DNA from 3 places in the Streptomyces sp. NPDC001933 genome. Region 1 is predicted to be linked to each of the others. Evidence: riboswitches for the same ligand, from Rfam matches in the RefSeq annotation. Region 1 holds a riboswitch; each other region holds the start of a gene.

Region 1 (2,259 bases):
GCCTCGACGACGGTGACGGCGCAGCCGGCGGCGCGGGCCGCGGTGGCGAACTCGGCGCCGATCCAGCCCGCGCCGACGACCACGACGCCGTGCTGCTGGTCGAGGACCGGCCGCAGCCGTGCCGCGTCGTCGAGGGTGCGCAGCAGGTGGACGCCGGGAACGCCCTCGGCGCCGGGCAGGACGACGGGTTCGGCACCGGTCGCGATCACCAGGCTGTCGTAGGGAACGGGCCCTGCCGGGGTGTCCAGTTCGTGCGCGCCGGGCCGCACTCCGGTGACTTCGCGGCCCAGTTGCAGATCGATGTCCAGCGCCTCGAAGTCGATGTCGAAGGCGGAGTCCTCGGCCTTGCCGAGCAGCACCGCCTTGGACAGCGGTGGCCGGTCGTAGGGCTGGTGCGGTTCGGCGCCGATCAGGGTGACGGGGCCGGTGAAGCCCTGTTCCCGCAGGGCCACCGCGGTCTGCACCCCGGCCATGCCCGCACCGACGACGACCACGCGGTGTCCTGCCCGCCGGTCCGGCTGCTCTGACTGCTGCTGATCGCTCACCCGTACACCATAATCACCTGACGGACCGTCAGGAAAGGGTGAGTTCCTCGACCGTGCTCGCCCCGCTGCCCTCCTGCGATTCCCACGCCCACCGCTCGTCCAGCCGGACCCGGCCGTCCGGGAGGTCGACGACGGTGGAGACGCAGTGGCCGCTGGACGTCGTTCCGTCCTGCTTCAGCTGGACGTAGCGGAAGTCGAGGGTGTCACCGTCCCGGGTGCCGACGAGATGGCCGCGCACCACGTCGCCGCCCGCGTACTCGGCCCAGATCCGGCCGTCGTCCTCGTGGTACGTGAAGCGGGTACGGGTGCCGACCTGGCCGGGCGCCTGGTCGGCGACCGGGGCGAGGACGAGTCCGTCGAGCGAACGGGCCACGGTGCCGCTCCCTACTGGTCCGATGGGACTGGGTTTAGGGTGGCCAACGTAAAGCACTCGCGGGAGCCCGGACGCACCGGGCTGAGAGGGAGGCTGGGCGGCCTCCGACCGTACGAACCTGATCCGGGTCATGCCGGCGAAGGGAGGGGCCGGAAGCCCATGCGTTCTTCTCGGAACGGATCCGACGTCCTGGTCATCGGGGGCGGGATCATCGGCCTGGTGACGGCCTGGCGGGCCGCTCAGCGCGGACTGCGCACTGCGCTCGCCGACCCCGAACCGGGTGGCGGTGCCGCCCGGGTGGCGGCCGGCATGCTGGCCGCCGTCACCGAACTCCACTACGGCGAACAACTGCTGCTCGGCCTCAACGTCGCCTCGGCGGCCCGCTACCCGGCCTTCGTGGCCGAGCTGGAGGCGGCGAGCGGGCGGGAGACGGGCTTTCGCGCCTGCGGCACCCTGGCCGTCGCGCTGGACTCCGACGACCGCGCCCATCTGCGGGAGCTGCACGCCCTCCAGCAGCGTTCCGGCCTCGAATCGGAGTGGCTCACCGGCCGTGAGTGCCGCCGCCTGGAGCCGATGCTCGCGCCGGGCGTCCGGGGCGGTCTCCGGGTCGACGGCGACCACCAGATCGATCCCCGCCGGCTGGCCGCCGCCCTGCTGACCGCCTGCGAACGGGCCGGTGTGGTCTTCCACCGCGGCTGGGTGGAGCGCCTGAGCGTGGCGGGCGACCGGGCCGCCGGGGCGGTGCTCAACGACGGTACGGAGCTGGCGGCCGACCAGGTCGTGCTCGCCGCGGGCAGCCTCAGCGGGCGGCTGCCGGGGCTGCCGGACGAGGTGGTGCCACCGGTCCGGCCGGTGAAGGGCCAGGTGGTGCGGCTGACCGTGCCCGCCGGGTACGCGCCGTTCCTGAGCCGCACGGTCCGGGCCGTGGTCCGGGGCGGCCACCTCTATCTCGTACCGCGCGAGAACGGCGAGCTGGTCGTCGGCGCCACCAGCGAGGAAATGGGCTGGGACACCACCGTCACCGCGGGCGGCGTCTACGAGCTGCTGCGCGACGCCCACGAACTGGTCCCCGGCATCACCGAACTGCCGCTCACCGAGACCCTGGCCGGCCTCCGCCCCGCCTCCCCCGACAACGCTCCGCTCCTCGGCCCCACCGCCCTGCCCGGCCTCCACCTCGCCACCGGCCACCACCGCAACGGCGTGCTGCTCACCCCCATCACCGGTGACGTCATGGCGGAGTTCCTCACCGGCGGCGAACCGCCCGAGCCGGCCCGTCCCTTCACCCCGCACCGTTTCTCCTCCGCCGCCTCCGTACGTCAGGAGCAGCCCGCATGACCGAGC
Region 2 (2,259 bases), on a different contig from region 1:
CTCCTGCTGGAGGTCGATGTTCTCCTTGATCTTGTGCATCGGGACATGTCCCGGCCCCTCGATCATGGTCTGGACGCCGAACCGCTTGGCGACCGTGTTCAGCTCGCCGAGCGTGCGCAGTTCGGCGAACTGCGCCTCGTCATTGGCGTCGGCGATCGAGCCGGGTCGCAGCCCGTCGCCCAGCGAGTACGTCACGTCGTAGGTTGCGAGAATCTCGCAGAGCTCCTCGAAGTGTTCGTACAGGAACGACTCCTTGTGGTGCGCGAGGCACCACGCCGCCATGATCGAGCCGCCGCGCGAGACGATGCCCGTCTTGCGGCGGGCGGTCAGCGGCACGTACGGCAGGCGCACGCCGGCGTGGACCGTCATGTAGTCGACGCCCTGCTCGGCCTGCTCGATGACGGTGTCCTTGTAGATCTCCCAGGTCAGTTCCTCCGCCCGGCCGTCGACCTTTTCGAGCGCCTGGTAGAGCGGGACAGTTCCGATCGGAACGGGTGAATTGCGCAGAACCCACTCACGGGTGGTGTGAATGTTGCGGCCGGTGGACAGATCCATGACGGTGTCGGCGCCCCAACGCGTCGCCCACGTCATCTTCTCCACCTCCTCCTCGATGGAGGACGTCACCGCGGAGTTACCGATGTTGGCATTGACCTTCACCAGGAATCGCTTGCCGATGATCATCGGCTCGATCTCGGGGTGGTTGACGTTGGCCGGCAGCACGGCCCGGCCGGCCGCGATCTCCTCGCGCACCACCTCGGGCTCGACGTTCTCCCGGATCGCCACGTACTCCATCTCCGGGGTGATCTCGCCCCGGCGGGCGTACGCGAGCTGGGTCACCGGCTGCCCGTCCCGGCTGCGGCGCGGCAGCCGCGGGCGGCCGGGGAAGACCGCGTCGAGGTTGCGCAGCCCGCCGCGCGGAGAGGTGTGCTTGAGCCCGTCGTCCTCGGGGCGGGCGGGGCGGCCCGGGTACTCCTCGGTGTCGCCGCGGGCGGTGATCCAGTTCTCCCGCAGCGGTACGAGCCCGCGGCGGACATCGGTCTCGACGGTGGGATCGGTGTACGGACCCGACGTGTCGTACAGCGTCACGTCCTTGCCGTTGGTGAGGTGCACCTGACGGACCGGCACCCGGAGGTCCGGGCGCGAGCCCTGGACGTACCCCTTGTGCCAGCCGATGGACTTCCCGGCCTCGTCGCTCTGGTTCGAGGCAGGCGTGCGTGCGTCCGATGTGGTCATGAGACCTACTCCCTACGCCGGCATTACCCGGTAACAGGTTCGGCGGTCGGCGCAGCCTGTCCCGTACGGACGTACGGAGATCAGCGCCCTCTCAGCCCGGTGCTCCGAGCTCCCGCGTGTGCAAAGGTTCCCCCACGCTAGCGCCCCGTCCGGCCTGATGAACAGTGGGCCCGTCTCCTCTTGCGATGATCGGCCGGTGACGTCCCCTCCTATCGACCTCGAAACGCAGGGCCATCAGCACGGTCACTCGCACAGCCATGGCCCCGCCGCACCCGTCTCCAGACATCTACGCAAAGTCATCGCAGCCGTACTGATCCCGTTCGCCACCGCCGTCCTCGTCGGTCTGGTGGCGCTCTGGCCGGGCGGTGCGCCGTCGCACGAGCGGACCGGCATCGGGTTCGACCGGCAGACCCAGCAGGGAAAGGTGGTGAATGTCGACATGGTGGACTGCAAGGAGGTGAACGCGGTCCAGACGCCCATGGACGGGGCCACCACACCACCCCCGGGGAGCGCGAGGGGGCTGTGCAAGAAGGCCACGATCGAGGTGACGACCGGTCATGACAAGGGCCGGACCTTCACCGAGATCGTCCAGCCCGACGCAACGCGTCAGCTGCGCGACGGTCAGGGCGTGGTCGTGGCGTACGCCCCCGACGCGCCCCGTGACCTGCAGTACTCGGTGACGGATGTGAACCGGAAGTTCCCGCTGACCCTGCTGGCCGGGATCTTCGCCCTGGTCGTGGTCGCGGTGGGCCGCATGCGCGGGGTGATGGCGCTGGTCGCGCTCGCCGTCTCGTTCGCCGTGCTGACCCTGTTCATCCTCCCGGCCATACTCCAGGGCTCCAATCCGCTGCTCGTCGCGGTGGTCGGGGCCAGTGCGATCATGCTGATCGCGCTCTACATGTGCCACGGCCTGAGCGCCCGCACCTCGGTGGCGGTGATCGGCACACTGATCTCGCTGCTGCTGATCGGACTGCTCGGATCGCTCTTCATCGGGTGGGCGAGCCTGACCGGCAACACCGACGACAA
Region 3 (2,259 bases), on a different contig from region 1:
GGCATCTCGCCGACCTCACGCCCGCCGAGCGCAAGGAAGCCGTCGCCGCGATCGGCGAGAAGCCGTTCCGCGCCCAGCAGCTCTCGCAGCACTACTTCGCGCGGTACGCGCACGACCCGGCGGAGTGGACCAACATCCCGGCCGCGTCGCGGGACAAGCTCGCCGAGGCGATGTTCCCCGACCTGATGTCCGTGGTCCGCCACATCAGCTGCGACGACGACACCACCCGCAAGACGCTGTGGAAGCTGCACGACGGGACGCTCGTCGAGTCCGTCCTGATGCGCTACCCGGAGCGCGTGACGATGTGTATCTCCTCGCAGGCCGGATGCGGGATGAACTGCCCGTTCTGCGCCACCGGGCAGGCCGGCCTCGACCGCAATCTGTCGACCGCCGAGATCGTCCACCAGATCGTGGACGGCATGCGGGCCCTGCGCGACGGCGAGGTCCCCGGCGGCCCGGCGCGGCTCTCCAACATCGTCTTCATGGGCATGGGCGAGCCGCTCGCCAACTACAACCGGGTGGTCGGCGCGATCCGCCGGCTCACCGACCCGGAGCCGGACGGGCTGGGGCTCTCGCAGCGCGGGATCACCGTCTCCACGGTGGGCCTGGTGCCCGCGATGCTCCGCTTCGCCGACGAGGGCTTCAAGTGCCGTCTCGCCGTCTCGCTGCACGCGCCCGACGACGAGTTGCGCGACACCCTCGTTCCCGTGAACACGCGCTGGAAGGTCGGCGAGGTGCTGGACGCCGCGTGGGAGTACGCGGAGAAGTCCGGCCGCCGCATCTCCATCGAGTACGCGCTGATCCGCGACATCAACGACCAGGCATGGCGCGGTGACCGGCTGGGCCGGCTCCTCAAGGGCAAGCGGGTCCACGTCAATCTGATCCCGCTGAACCCCACGCCCGGTTCCAAGTGGACCGCCTCGCGGCCCGAGGACGAGAAGGCGTTCGTCGAGGCGATCGCCGCCCACGGGGTGCCGGTCACCGTGCGGGACACCCGCGGCCAGGAGATCGACGGGGCCTGCGGTCAGCTGGCGGCGGCCGAGCGCTGAGGCCGATAAGGCCCGTGTAATCTGGGCCCGAAATCAACTTCATATTCCGACAGGGGAGCGCCACAGCGCTGAGAGTGCGGCACCGAGGACAGGTCGGCCGCAGACCCTCTGAACCTCGCCCGGGTCATTCCGGGTAGGAAGTTCGGTCATCAACTCATGCTGTTGCGCCCTGCCCGCTTCCTGCGGGCAGGGCCGCGTCTCTTCCTGGCCAAAACCCAGGAGGAATACACAAATGATCACCACGCGCAGGACCAGGCAGCTCGCGGCTTCGGCCGTCGCCGCCGCGCTCGGCGTCACCGCACTCGCCGGGTGCGGTAGCTCCGACGACACGTCCTCCGGTTCCGGCGGCACGAAGGGCTCGAGCTCCAAGACCGTGACCCTCGTCAGCCACGACTCCTTCAACGCCTCCAAGGACGTGCTGAAGCAGTTCACCGAGGAGACCGGATACACCGTCAAGGTGCTGAAGAGCGGCGACGCGGGGGTCGCGCTCAACCAGGAGATCCTGACCAAGGGCTCCCCGCGCGGCGACGTGTTCTTCGGCGTCGACAACACGCTGCTCTCCCGCGCCCTCGACAGCGGGCTCTTCACGCCGTACGAGGCGAAGGGCATCGACCGGGTCGCGGCGGACACCCGGCTCGACGCCGGCCAGCACCGGGTCACTCCGATCGATACTGGTGACATCTGCGTCAACTACGACAAGAAGTACTTCGCCGACAAGAAGCTCGCGCCGCCGCGGTCCTTCGACGACCTGGCGAAGCCCGCGTACAAGGACCTGCTCGTCACCGAGAACGCCGGGACCTCCTCGCCCGGTCTCGGCTTCCTCCTCGGCACCGTCGCCACCTACGGCGAGAAGGGCTACCAGGACTACTGGAAGAAGCTGGAGCGCAACGGCGTCAAGGTCGTCGACGGCTGGGAGCAGGCGTACAACGAGGAGTTCTCCGGCTCCGCGGGCGGAAAGAAGGCCAAGGCGGACCGGCCGCTCGTCGTCTCGTACGCCTCCAGCCCGCCCGTCGAGGTGCTGTACGCGAAGCCGCAGCCGGCCGAGGCCCCGACCGGTGTCGCCACCGGGACCTGCTTCCGCCAGATCGAGTTCGCCGGCCTGCTGAACGGGGCGAAGAACGAGGAGGGCGGCAAGGCCCTGCTGGACTTCCTGATCAGCAAGAAGTTCCAGGAGGACATGCCGCTCAACATGTTCGTCAACCCGGTCGTC

The links. Region 1 has a riboswitch for thiamine pyrophosphate ahead of thiO (glycine oxidase ThiO). Riboswitches for the same ligand answer to the same signal wherever they lie in the genome.
Region 2: linked by a shared signal. The riboswitch ahead of thiC (phosphomethylpyrimidine synthase ThiC) and the one ahead of thiO (glycine oxidase ThiO) in region 1 are both predicted to bind thiamine pyrophosphate.
Region 3: linked by a shared signal. The riboswitch ahead of ACFYY7_RS35430 (thiamine ABC transporter substrate binding subunit) and the one ahead of thiO (glycine oxidase ThiO) in region 1 are both predicted to bind thiamine pyrophosphate.

Annotation. Positions count from the first base shown of each region.
Region 1 covers NZ_JBIASS010000001.1:799,169-801,427, reverse strand. The annotation lists gene ACFYY7_RS03560 (NAD(P)/FAD-dependent oxidoreductase) at 1-545, opposite strand, end outside; gene ACFYY7_RS03555 (hypothetical protein) at 574-918, opposite strand; TPP riboswitch at 968-1,080, shown strand; gene thiO (glycine oxidase ThiO) at 1,078-2,253, shown strand; gene thiS (sulfur carrier protein ThiS) at 2,250-2,259, shown strand, end outside.
Region 2 covers NZ_JBIASS010000006.1:278,337-280,595, reverse strand. The annotation lists gene thiC (phosphomethylpyrimidine synthase ThiC) at 1-1,233, opposite strand, end outside; TPP riboswitch at 1,226-1,359, opposite strand; gene ACFYY7_RS17700 (YibE/F family protein) at 1,391-2,259, shown strand, end outside.
Region 3 covers NZ_JBIASS010000020.1:43,622-45,880, reverse strand. The annotation lists gene rlmN (23S rRNA (adenine(2503)-C(2))-methyltransferase RlmN) at 1-1,049, shown strand, start outside; TPP riboswitch at 1,091-1,207, shown strand; gene ACFYY7_RS35430 (thiamine ABC transporter substrate binding subunit) at 1,282-2,259, shown strand, end outside.